2 regions of the Agromyces sp. NPDC056523 genome follow, and region 1 is predicted to be linked to the other one. Evidence: predicted binding sites of a transcription regulator. Region 1 holds the regulator's gene; the other holds the start of a gene.

The links. Region 1 encodes HspR, which represses chaperone genes until heat shock. Its sites were predicted from a motif close to AAGTTGAGTCNNNNNGACTCAACTT; they were not measured.
Region 2: a site for HspR is predicted at 4,558-4,582, ahead of ACFQ58_RS10920 (ATP-dependent Clp protease ATP-binding subunit). Genes of this name have one in related genera too.

The regions. Positions count from the first base shown of each region.
Region 1 covers NZ_JBHTTM010000001.1:615,450-621,580, forward strand. Annotated here, with positions in the region: gene dnaK (molecular chaperone DnaK) at 1-815, shown strand, start outside; gene ACFQ58_RS02970 (nucleotide exchange factor GrpE) at 818-1,465, shown strand; gene ACFQ58_RS02975 (DnaJ C-terminal domain-containing protein) at 1,572-2,561, shown strand; gene ACFQ58_RS02980 (heat shock protein transcriptional repressor HspR) at 2,561-2,983, shown strand; gene ACFQ58_RS02985 (EAL domain-containing protein) at 3,084-3,887, shown strand; gene ACFQ58_RS02990 (hypothetical protein) at 3,872-4,156, opposite strand; gene ACFQ58_RS02995 (ATP-dependent DNA ligase) at 4,200-4,514, opposite strand; gene ACFQ58_RS03000 (ATP-dependent DNA ligase) at 4,540-4,854, opposite strand; gene ACFQ58_RS03005 (diguanylate cyclase) at 4,939-6,131, opposite strand, start outside.
Region 2 covers NZ_JBHTTM010000003.1:7,072-13,202, reverse strand. Annotated here, with positions in the region: gene ACFQ58_RS10930 (NB-ARC domain-containing protein) at 1-1,330, opposite strand, end outside; gene ACFQ58_RS10925 (trypco2 family protein) at 1,350-1,667, opposite strand; gene ACFQ58_RS10920 (ATP-dependent Clp protease ATP-binding subunit) at 1,925-4,540, opposite strand; gene ACFQ58_RS10915 (serine/threonine-protein kinase) at 4,747-6,131, opposite strand, start outside.

The DNA.
Region 1 (6,131 bases):
CGGGCGTCCTCAAGGGCGAGCGCAAGGACGTGCTGCTGATCGACGTCACCCCCCTCAGCCTCGGCATCGAGACCAAGGGCGGCATCATGACGAAGCTCATCGAGCGCAACACGGCCATCCCGACGAAGCGCAGCGAGACCTTCACGACGGCCGACGACAACCAGCCGTCCGTCGCGATCCAGGTCTTCCAGGGCGAGCGCGAGTTCACGCGCGACAACAAGCCGCTCGGCACGTTCGAGCTGACCGGCATCGCCCCGGCACCCCGCGGCATCCCGCAGATCGAGGTCACCTTCGACATCGACGCGAACGGCATCGTTCACGTGTCGGCCCGCGACAAGGGCACCGGCAAGGAGCAGTCGATGACGATCACCGGCGGCTCGTCGCTGCCCAAGGACGACATCGAGCGCATGGTGCGAGACGCCGAGGAGCACGCGGCCGAAGACAAGAAGCGCCGCGAGTCCGCCGAGACCCGCAACCAGGCCGAGCAGCTCGTCTACTCGATCGAGAAGCTCATCAAGGACAACGACGACAAGCTCCCCGCCGACGTCAAGTCCGAGGTCCAGGGCGACGTCGACGCGCTGAAGACCGCGCTCGCCGGTGACGACGACGACGCCGTGAAGTCGGCGTTCGAGAAGCTCAACCAATCGCAGGGCAAGCTCGGCGAGGCGATCTACGCGCAGGGCCAGCAGGCGGATGCCACGGCCGGCGCCAACCCCGGCGAGGACGCGAACGCGTCGGGTGCCGAGGGCTCCTCGTCCTCCGATGAGGACGTGGTCGACGCCGAGGTCATCGACGACGAGGACGAGAAGAAGTAACCATGGCCGACGAGAACCAGGACCACGACGAGCCGGTCATCCGCGACAAGCGGCGGATCGACCCCGAGACGGGTGAGGTTCGTCCCGTTCCGGGCGCTGCTCCGGCGGCTGATGCCGCGTCCGAGGGCACCGAGGCGGATGCCGCGGCATCCGCCTCGCCCGAGGGCGACGCCGGCGACGAGAAGGAGCTGACGGTCGACGACATCCTCAACGCGGCGCAGGCCGAGGTGGAGGACCCGACGGCCGAGCATCTCGCCGACCTGAAGCGGGTCACCGCCGAGTACGCGAACTACCGCAAGCGGACCGAGGCGAACCGCGAGGTCGAGCGCGAGCGCGCGATCGGCGCCGCCGTCTCCGTGCTGCTGCCGGTGCTCGACGACCTCGATCGCGCCGAGAAGCACGGCGACCTCGAGGGCGACACCCCGTTCGCGACGATCGCCGCGAAGCTGCGCGCTTCGGTCGAGAAGCTCGGCCTGACGCCGTTCGGCGCCGTGGGCGAGCCGTTCGACCCGCAGCAGCACGAGGCGATCTTCCAGCAGCACTCCGACGAGGTCGAGGTCGACACGGTCGCCGACGTCGTCGAGACCGGGTACATGCTCGGCGGCACGCTGCTGCGCGTCGCGAAGGTCGTCGTCAAGACGCCGGCATAGCGACATCCGCTCGTACCAGGTGGTCGAGTAGGGGCCTCGATACGGGCCTTCGGCCCTGCTCGACCACCGAGCGCACGGCAGTAGATTCAGCAGGAAGGAGGCGCCGATGGCCAGCCAGGATTGGTTCGACAAGGACTTCTACGCGATCCTCGGCGTCTCGAAGGACGCGAGCGACGCCGACATCAAGAAGGCGTACCGCAAGCTCGCGCGCAAGTACCATCCCGACCAGAACCCGGGCGATGCCGCGGCCGAGGCGAAGTTCAAGGAGGTCAGCGAGGCTCACTCGGTGCTCTCCGACGCCGAGGAGCGCAAGGAGTACGACGCCGTCCGCGCGATGGGCGGCGGCGCTCGCTTCACGGCGCCGGGCGGCGGTGCCGGCGGCTTCGAGGACGTCTTCGGCGGCATGTTCGGCGGGCCGGGCGGACCGGGCGGCACGCGATACACCACCCAGCAAGGGCAGTACGAGGACCTGCTCGGCGGGCTGTTCGGCGGCGGCCGCTTCGGCCAGCCGACGGGCGGGTACCGGGGCTTCGGCGGCCCGACGAAGGGCCGGGATGTCACGGCGTCGACGACGCTCGACTTCATCACCGCGACGAAGGGCGACCGCATCACGCTCCAGACGTCCGAGGGTCGCGAGATCACCGTGAACGTGCCGGCCGGCGTCGCCGACGGGCAGAAGATCAAGTTGCGCGGCAAGGGCCACCCGTCGCCCGACGGCGGCGAGCCCGGCGACATCGTGCTCACGGTGAAGGTACGCTCGCACCCCGTCTTCGAGCGCGACGGGCTCAACCTGCGCGTGAACGTGCCCGTCACCTTCGCCGAGGCGGCGTTGGGCGCGACCATCCAGGTGCCGACGCTCGGCGGCGACCCGGTGAAGCTGCGCGTCGCGCCCGGCACGCCGAGCGGCCGGGTGCTGCGCGTCAAGGGCCGGGGCGTGCAGTCGTCCAAGGGCACGGGCGACCTCCTCGCGGTCGTGCAGGTCGCCGTTCCCGCGCACCTCTCGAAGGACGCGGAGGAGCGGCTGCGGGAGTTCGCGGCGCAGCTGCCTGACGAGGATCCCCGCGCCGACCTCCTCGCCAAGGCACGGGGTGCGTGATGGACGTCGACGGCGAGAGCCCGCTCTTCGTGATCTCGGTCGCGGCCGAGCTCGCCGGGATGCACCCGCAGACGCTCCGCCAGTACGACCGACTGGGCCTGGTCTCGCCGAAGCGCACCGCGGGCAAGTCGCGTCGGTACTCGATGCGGGATGTCGCGCAGCTGCGTGAGATCCAGCAGCTCTCGAGTGAGGGCGTGAGCCTCGAGGGCATCCGCCGAGTGCTCGGACTCGAGAACGAGGTGACCGAACTGCGTGCCCGGGTGCGTGAGCTCGAACGCGCGCTCGCCGACGAGATGCTCAACCGCCCGGGCCGACGCGTGTTCGCAGCCGGGAGCGCTGGCGACATCGTGTCGGTGCGCACCGGCACCAGGGTCCGCCGTGAGAACGCGGTCGTGGTCTGGCGCCCGCTCGAGCGCGGCTGATGGCGAGGGCCGGTAGCGCGCGGGGATTATACGGATCGACGTGCGCCGTGTCCTCCTTTTGACCGAAATCGGCTGAGGTGCGCACAATAGCCACGGCCCCATGTGGGCCGGGGGAGGCAACGTGCACGGGAATCAGCGCGTCATGCGCGAGTTGCGCCGTGCCGCGGCGCGCGGCGAGATCATCGCGGAGTACCAGGCGCAGGTCGATGCGACGAGCGGTCGAGCGGTCGCGGTGGAGGCACTCAGCCGGTGGCGCCATCCCGAGCGCGGCATGCTCGGTCCGCAGCACTTCATCCCGATCGCCGAGGAGACGCGGTCGATGGATGCCGTCGGCGACGCCATGATCCGGGCGGCGTGCCGATACGGCGCCGAGCTGGCCGGCTCGGGCCGGCCGCTCGAGGTGGCCGTCAACGTCGCCGCGGTCCAGCTCGAACAGCCGCACTTCGCCGAGCGCGTGCTCGAGCGGCTCGCGCACGCCGGCCTCTCCGCCTGGCTGCTGACGCTCGAGCTCACCGAGGCGCGACCCTCCCCGGCGACGGCCGGAGGCACCCTCGACCGGGTGCGCGCACACGGCGTCGGCGTCTCGCTCGACGACGTCCGCACCCTCGAGGAGGCCGAGTTCCGCACCGGAGTCCTGCCGATCACCGAGTTGAAGGTCGACCGTTCCGTGATCGAGCGGCTGCCGGGCGATGATGGGACGGCCGCTCGCCTGGTCCGCTTCGCTCGCGAGCGCGGACTCCGCACCGTCGCCGAGGGCGTCGAGACCGAGCGGCAGTGGGAGGCCGTCCGCAAGCTCGGCTTCGATCGGGCGCAGGGATTCCTGTTCGGTCGTCCCACTCCACCCGAACGGATGACCGCCCGCCTCCGGGCGGAGGCGGACGGTCCCGATCAGAGCGAGCTGTAGGGATCCTCGAAGGACTCGTCGTCGGAGTCCTGGCCGGAGCCCGATCCGGATGCCCCCGGCTCCCCGGACTCGCCGATGTCGAGCTGGGTCCAGGTCACGGGCATGCCCGGTGAGAAGAGGATGTCGATGCCGGGCCCGCCTCGGAGGGGCGGGATGTTCACGTAGCCGCCGCCGCCCTTCACCGCGGCGAGGATCTGTTCGCGCAACTCGTCGATGGGGTCGGGCAGGAAGTAGTCCTTGCCGTCGACCGTCAGCCGGTGGATCTTCACAGGGATGCTCCGTTCTCTCGTGTCCGTCGTGCGCAGTCGCCGGTCATCCACGAACCGCTTCGGTCGGTTCGGGAACCCAGTGCAACCCGGCCCGGCTGTTCGCGCTGTCCATCAGGATCTCGAGCCAGGCGCGATTGAGGGTGGGCGCGCGATTGCCGCTGAATCGGAAATGCACCTGGGCCGCCGGGCTGATCCAGATCACGCTGCGGCCGCTGCCGCGCTCCATCCCGTGGCTCCAGGTGAACATGAAGTTCTCGCCGCGCTGCAGCTTCGCTGCGATGACGAACTGCAGGTGCGCGAGCGTGCGGTCCTCGATCTCGAACTCCGAGATCCGCGGACCGTAGATCAGCGTTCCCATCCCGTTCCTCCTCTTCGTGTCGGTGTCATCGGGCCGGCGTCGGTGCGTCGGTCGGCTCAGGGACCAATCGCAGGCCGCCCGCGGAGTTGGCCGCCTTGGTCAGCACCTCGACCCACTTCAAGTTGAGTTCCGGCGGCTCGGCCTGGTCGAACTGGAAGGTCATCGGAATGGTGGGGCTGCACCACACCGACGTCCGTGGCGGCGACGCCTCCTCGTCGACCCAGGTGAATGCGAAGTGCTCGCCGCGACGCAGCTTGGACCAGATCACCACCTGCAGGTGCGCGAGTGTCCGGTCGTCGAACGTCGCCGAGAGCTTCGAGTTGTATTCCAGTGTTCCCATGTCGCCTCCTTCCTCGGGAACGGAACGGTTGCCGTCATGCGGCATGCGGCCGGACGAGCCGGCCGGTGCGCGGTGCGCTTCCGCCTACGCCGTCACCGACGTGACGCGGTCGCGACCGCGACGCTTCGAGGCGTACATCGCCTCGTCGGCCAGCCGGATCAGCCGTTCGGCCTCCGGCGGATCGGACCCGTCGTCGGGTGTCCAAGTCGCCACGCCCAGGCTCGCCGCGACAGCGTACCGGGGCGGCACGCTCGTCAGCGGCCGGCCGATCTCGTGCCGGAACCGCTCGGCGAGGATCCCGGCCGCCTCGGCGTCGGCGTTCTCGCACACGATGACGAACTCGTCGCCGCCGTAGCGGGCCACCGGATCGGACGCGCGCGCGGCGCCGCGCAGGCGATCTGCGACTTCGACGAGGACCTCGTCTCCGATGCGATGGCCGAGGGCGTCGTTGATGGGCTTGAAGCCGTCGAGGTCGATGAAGACGATCGAGAGCGGCCGACCGTCGCGCTGCGCGCCGGCCAGCGCGGCCTCGAGCCGTTCCTGGAGCAGCTTGCGGTTGGCCAGTCCGGTGAGCTGGTCGTGCAGCGCCCGATGGGCCAGCTCCTCCTGGAGCCGCACGCGACGGAGTACCTGGGCCGCCTGTCGTGCCAGCGCCGCATGGATGTCGCGGGTCTCGTCGTCGAAGACCTGGTCGCGCCCGTAGAAGCAGACGACGACGCCTTGCGCGCTCGAGTCGCCGCGGAGCGGCGCGATGCTCAGCGCCGCGAGCCGCTGGTCCTGCATGGCGAGGTCGAGGTCGGGGCGGATGGCGGCGGCCTGGTCGAGGCTCGACACGGTGACCACCTCGTCTCCCTCGATGGCCTGCGCGGCGAGGTCCATGAGCCCGGCGGAGATGAGCGGGTCGACCTGGACGCCGTCGGCGATGAGGTCCTGGCCGCCGTGCTCGTCCTGCAGCAGGATGGCGGCGCCGGCGGCGAGGAGGCCCGTGCGGGCGGCGGAGATCAGTGCCTCGCCGAGCTCCTGCGCGTTCATGGCGAGCCCGAAGGCGCTCGAGGCGTCCTGCAGCACGCGGACACGGGCCTCGGACGCCTCGGCCTGACGGCGGGCCACGAGGAGTTGTCGCTCGTAGTCCTGGCGCTCGGTCGCGTCGAAGATCGCCGTCCGGACCTCCTCGGGGAATCCGTCGCGCTCGGGAACGATCACGGCGTTGACGAGCACCGGCAGGTCGCGGCCGTCGGCGCATCGGATCGAGAGTGCGACCTCGCGCACCTCGCCGG
Region 2 (6,131 bases), on a different contig from region 1:
GCACGTAGTAGGCGGGTTGAGTGAATCGGTGCCCCACATCCGGAATGCGGGTAGTGAGGACGCGGCGACAGTCTGTTCCGATGCGCTTGAACAGCCGCGCATCGTCTTCAAGCCACACGTCGTCGAATACGAGCAGCATGCGCCGATCACCGATCGCCGCGCTGGCGAGGCCTGCGAGCGCGGCGTCGTCCTGACGGCTTACCGCGTCTCCGACCCGATCCGGACTGACTCCGAGCACACGGCACCACTCTGAGATTCTGTGCCGCCAGTGCGACAGACCTGATCCCTCGGGATCTCCGACGGCGAGCCACAGGATTCCGTCGTTGAACTCTCGTTCGACGCGTGGCTCCTTCGCCAACTGGACCGCAAGCGCTGTTTTCCCGACGCCCGGCAATCCGGAAAGAAACACGACATCGGACCCACCGCGCAGTCGCTTGATCGCGTCCCTGATGAGCCCTTCTCTCCCGACCAGCCCACCCTCTGGTGCTGCCGGAAGTCCACTCCTGAGTACCGGATGCTGCTCCCCATGCTCGTCTGGTCGGGGTTCGAGTTCGACTTCCTGCCATGATGCCGACCCGTCGTCATCCTGAATGAGCGAGAGGAGTTCCGGGTCCTCGGCGAGTCTGGTGATCGGGAGTGCCCACAGTTCCAGCCGGCTTGGATCGGTGGGGCTCGGGTCTGCGATGGTGACCCCGAGAAGCACAGAATCGGCATCGTCGTGGTCGATGGCCGAGAGCACGGCGGCGCCCGAGAGACCTGCCCACGAGCTGTCCAATCGAGACTCCGAACCGATCGAGTGGCGAACCGAGATCACGATCGAAGTGCCCTTCCAGTGGGTGAAGGGAGAAATCTCCCCCTCGAACTGCCTGGACTCGCGACGCGTTTTCCCATCGTTCCGGTTGGCATCGAGGCTGGGAAATCCGACCCCCGTGCATTCAACGGTTGACCCGCCGGTGATTCGGGCCCATGCAATCTCGTCGTCGAGGTCCAGTCCGTCGCCATCCACGATCTGCAGGACGGCTGCATCGAAATCGTCGTCGGCCCTCGGCCAGATCACGCGCGCATGTCGGAATCGCGCATTCGGACCGGCAGGATCGAATGCCCCCTTCTCCGGCGGGAGGGATCGGACCCTAACAGGGAAGTCCGTATCGCGCGCTGCCTCCGCGACATCTTGCGAGGGTGGTCGTGCAGGCTCGACTGTCGGCAACTCGGAGCCGTCGACGACGTGCTTCGCGGTGAGGACCAAGTGCGGCGTGAGCGCGAATCCCGAGCCGATCTTGCCGCGCCCTGGAACCCATATCTCGATGATGCGCTGTGGTGAAATGTGCATCAGCCACTCCAATAGGCGACTACTCGACTTCTCCGGCGTTGCCAGCGATGACGACCGATTGAGGGTCCGCATCCGGGCTGAGGAGCTTCGGTTCCATCTGGAGCGTCACACGGTGGGTGCGCTGATGAACGGTGGATGCCTTGGCGCCGACCGACACGACGCCGAGTCGCACACCGCCCTCAAGCCCAGCGTCACGAATGACCGCGATCTCCAGTTCTACCGCCGCCTCGGTGACGTGAAAGCCGATTCCCTGACGTGGGGCGCGCTCGAGCGCGCGACTGAGTTCGCTTCGAAGCGCCTCTACCGTCTCACCGATGCTCGCAAGTTGCTCGTCCATCTCATCCCCCTCCGCACTCGGATTGTGCCCCTCATTGGGCACCCGAAGATACGAAGCATTCGGGCCTCAGGAATAGACTCCTGACCAGTTTCGCGCGTGAACATGAGGAGGCGTGAGCCCCATTCGAGGGGTTTGTCCAGTGTTCGATTCGCGCGCAGGTGCGAAGAGATGATGCAAGAAGGCGAGGCCGCGCTCACGCCGAACGCCCGCCCCCGACAGAACGGGAGCGGGCGTCCGGTCGGATCGCTCTGAGTGGATTACGCGGCGTTGGGCAGCGACACCGTCGCGTTCGGCACGGATGCCACGACGAACCCGCCGTCCGCGGCATCCACCCGCACCGCCTCGCCGTCGCCCAGGGCGCCGGTGACGAAGAGGTCGGCGATGCGGTCGTCGATCTCGCGCTGGATCAGGCGACGCAGCGGACGGGCACCGTACTCGGGCTCGTAGCCGCGCTCCGCGAGGAGCGCCACCGCGGCATCCGTCACCTCGAAGCCGATCTCGCGAGCCGCGAGCCGCGCGCCGGTCGCGCCCAGCATCAGCCGAACGATCGACGCGATCTCCGAAGCCGACAGCTTCTGGAACAGCACGATCTCATCGATGCGGTTCAGGAACTCCGGCCGCATGGCCTCGCGCACCTTGCCCATCACGCGAGCCCGCACGTCATCCGAAGACGAGAACCCCGAGCCATCCGTCGACGCCACGAAGCCGAGCGCACCCGACCGCGACGCGAGGAACTCCGAACCGAGGTTCGAGGTCATGATGACCACCGTGTTGCGGAAGTCGACCGTGCGACCCTGGCCGTCGGTCAGGCGTCCGTCGTCGAGCACCTGCAGCAGCAGGTTGAAGACGTCGGGGTGCGCCTTCTCGATCTCGTCGAACAGCACGATCGAGTACGGGTTGCGCCGCACGCGCTCGGTGAGCTGGCCGGCCTCGTCGTAGCCGACGTATCCGGGAGGGGCACCGACGAGCCGCGACACGGTGTGCCGTTCGCCGAACTCGCTCATGTCGAAGCGGATGATCGCGCCCTCGTCGTCGAACAGCGACGACGCCAGCGCCCGCGCCAGCTCGGTCTTGCCGACGCCGGTCGGTCCGAGGAACAGGAACGAGCCGACGGGCCGGCGCGCGTCGCCCATGCCGGTGCGGTTGCGGCGCACCGAGCGCGCGACGGCGGTGACCGCGTCATCCTGCCCGATGACCCGAGCGTGCAGCTCGCCCTCGAGGTTCGCGAGGCGCTCGCGCTCCCCCTCGGTGACGCGGTTGACCGGGATGCCGGTGGCCCGCGAGATCACCGCGGCGATCTGCGCCTCGTCGACCGTCGTCGAGGCGGCGGCTGCGTCATCCGTCGAACCGGATGTCGCGACGCGACCCTGCGCGGCCGCCTTCTCGGTCGCCTCGTCCAGCCGCTCCTGCACCTTCGAGATCTCGTCGCGGATGCGCGACGCCTCCTCGTAGTGCTCGGCACGGACGGCCGCGTTCTTGTCGGCCTCCAGCTCGGCCAAGCGAGAGATCAGCCCCGAGACATCCACCTTCACGCCCAGCTTGAGGCGCAGGCGCGCCCCGGCCTGGTCGATGAGGTCGATGGCCTTGTCGGGCAGCACGCGGTCGGTGAGGTACCGGGCGCTGAGCTCGACGGCGGCACGGAGGGCGTCGTCGGTGTAGGTGACGCCGTGGTGCTCCTCGTACGCGGGGCGCAGGCCCTGCAGGATGAGCACGGAGTCCTCGATGGACGGCTCGCCGACCTTCACCGGCTGGAACCGGCGCTCGAGCGCGGGGTCCTTCTCGATGGTGCGGTACTCCTTGAGCGTGGTCGCACCCACGAGGTGCAGCTCGCCGCGGGCGAGGCGAGGCTTCAGGATGTTGCCCGCGTCCATGCCGCCCTCACCGGCACCGCCGGCGCCGACGACCGTGTGCACCTCGTCGATGAACACGATGAGCTCGCCCTTGTGTTCGGCGATCTCCTCCATCGTCTTGGTGAGGCGCTCCTCGAAGTCGCCGCGGTAGCGGGTGCCGGCGAGCATGCCGGGCAGGTCGAGCGCGACGACCCGCTTGCCGAGCAGCGCCTCGGGCACGTTCTCCTCGACGATCGCGCGGGCCAGGCCCTCGACGATCGCGGTCTTGCCGACGCCGGCCTCGCCGATCAGCACGGGGTTGTTCTTCGTGCGGCGGCTGAGGATCTCGATGGTCTGCTCGATCTCGTCGGCACGGCCGATCACGGGGTCGAGCTCGCCGTTCATGGCGCGCTCGGTGAGGTCCATCCCGAACTTGTCGAGCATCGGCGTGCTCGACGCCTGTGCGCCCTCCGCGGATTGAGGAGGCGCCCCAGCGCCGTCTCGAAGCCCCTCGGTCTGCTCAAGGTGCTCCCCCAGCCCCGCGGCAAGTGCGTCGGCCGTGACTCCGGCCCGCGCCAGCACTTGCCCCGCCGGCGCATCCTGCCCCAGCACAAGCGCGAAGAAGAGATGCTCGGGGTCGATGTACGTCGACCCGCTCGAGCGTGCGACCTGGTACGCGTGGAACAGCGCGCGGCTCGCGCTCGGCGTGATCATGGCCGAGTTGACGTCGGCGGTGTCGGATGCCGCGGGCAGCCGCGCCTCGGTCGCCGTGATGATGCGCTCGGGACTCGCGCCGACGCGCGTGATCGCCTGCGCGACGGACTCGTCCTCGACGATGACACGCAGGATGTGCAGTGCGTCGAGCTCGGTCTGCCCGCGCTCGAGCGCGAAGCGTCCGGCGCGCTGCAGGATGCTCTGGGTCCGCGAGGTCAGGAACCGGCTGAGGTCGATCGACCGGGCCTGCCTGGCCTGCTCACCCGCGAGGTAGCGGGCGAGGAACTCGTCGAACGAGCTCGCGGCGGCCTCGTTGAAGTTGTCGGGCACCTAGGTCCTCCTGAGGGAACTTGAGTTGGGTACGCTCAAGTTCAACGCACTCGACCGAGGACTATTCCCGACAGGCCGCTCGGTTCCCGCAACGTTCGGCGGGCACTTCGAGTGTGCGCGGGGGGATCCGCTTACAGGCATCCACTCATGGACCGTCACGAACTCGTAAGTCGTTACCGCGAGCGCTCTCCCGGCTGAAAGAGAAGTTAGCGCGTGCGGGTGCGGGTGCGGGTGCCGAGAACCTTCCCCAGCGTTATGGCAATGTCAAATTCCCGATCCCAAGTAAGCGCGACGAGATCGTCGTACTCAGCCTCCGGACGGAGCAGATTGAGTACGTCAGCTTCGAATACTGAACCCGATTCTGCAAGCCCGAGCACTTCGTCGCGAAAGCGACGGTACTTCTCGCGCGAGCGGAATATGACCGAGTAGTCCCCGCCTACGAGTTCTCCAACAGAAACATCCCACTTCGATTCAAGCGTGATGAGCGCGTTGGCGATGTCGTCGGCGTTGAAGGGCTCGATGAACAGCTCCGCACCCGTCGCTTCGCGCGCTGGATCCAGCGGGAGCGTATCGTTCCAGACCACCGAGAGGTGGCGCTCGACCCCGATCTCTTCGCGAACTGATGGGTCGAACGCCAAGTAGTCAGTGTTCAGATATCGGCGCATGCTGCGAATGATCCAGAGGATCGGGGCGTTGATTAGATTCGTCCGCAGCGAGTCGTAGTCTTCGCCATACACTGCTGCTCGGATGCTTGTCAGAAGCTCTTCGCAGTGGTAGTCCTTGCAGAATCGAAACAGGTGAGCCGACTGCCGTGGCAGACCATCCCAGAGCGACCCCTGTGGGAGAGGCAGATCAGCCAGAATATTCTCGAAGTCGCGCATAAGTTTCGGCTTAGCGGCTGATGACACCAGAGCGTCGTCATGCTCGTCCCACGCCCCGGCGCCTTCGTAGTCGAACTTCGCCTTGCACAGCGAGAAGACAACGGCCTGCGCGCAAGCGTTGAACAGTTCCTCACTCGCCTCGTATGAGATCTCACAGTGATAATTGAGGTTGTACCGACTCAGATCCTCCTCCGCGACCCGCTCGAAGACGTATTTTGCCGACAGGACGTCCCGGGCAGCACGGTCGAGGACTCGCTCAACCTCAGCGGACGACGCGCCAGTGGGCACTTCATTCGGACGCATCTCATCGGCGCTCTCCGCGATTGTCGAATCGAGCCGCTGAAGCATCACTCGGAGAAGGCCGCGCACGGTCTCCACGCGAAGCCGCTGCGCCGCATCTTGAAGCAACATCCGCTCAACGATCGGGTCGAGATCCGCGAGGAACGGGTAGCGGTCGCGAATGAGCGCGTGCCGCCTCCCGCGGGCATTCTGCTTTGTGAACATCTCGGTGATGACGAGCCCGAGCGCGAAGACGTCCGCCGGCTTGCCGACGCCCTGCGCGTTGCTCTTCAGCATCTGTTCCGGGGCGAGATAGTTCCGGTTCGCCAAGAGATCGTCGCGCTTCGTGAGCACGGAGTCTCTGAAGTGCGCGATGCCGAAGTCGGCGAGAACGAGGCGGCGCGCGTCCGGGTCGACGAGGACATTCTCGG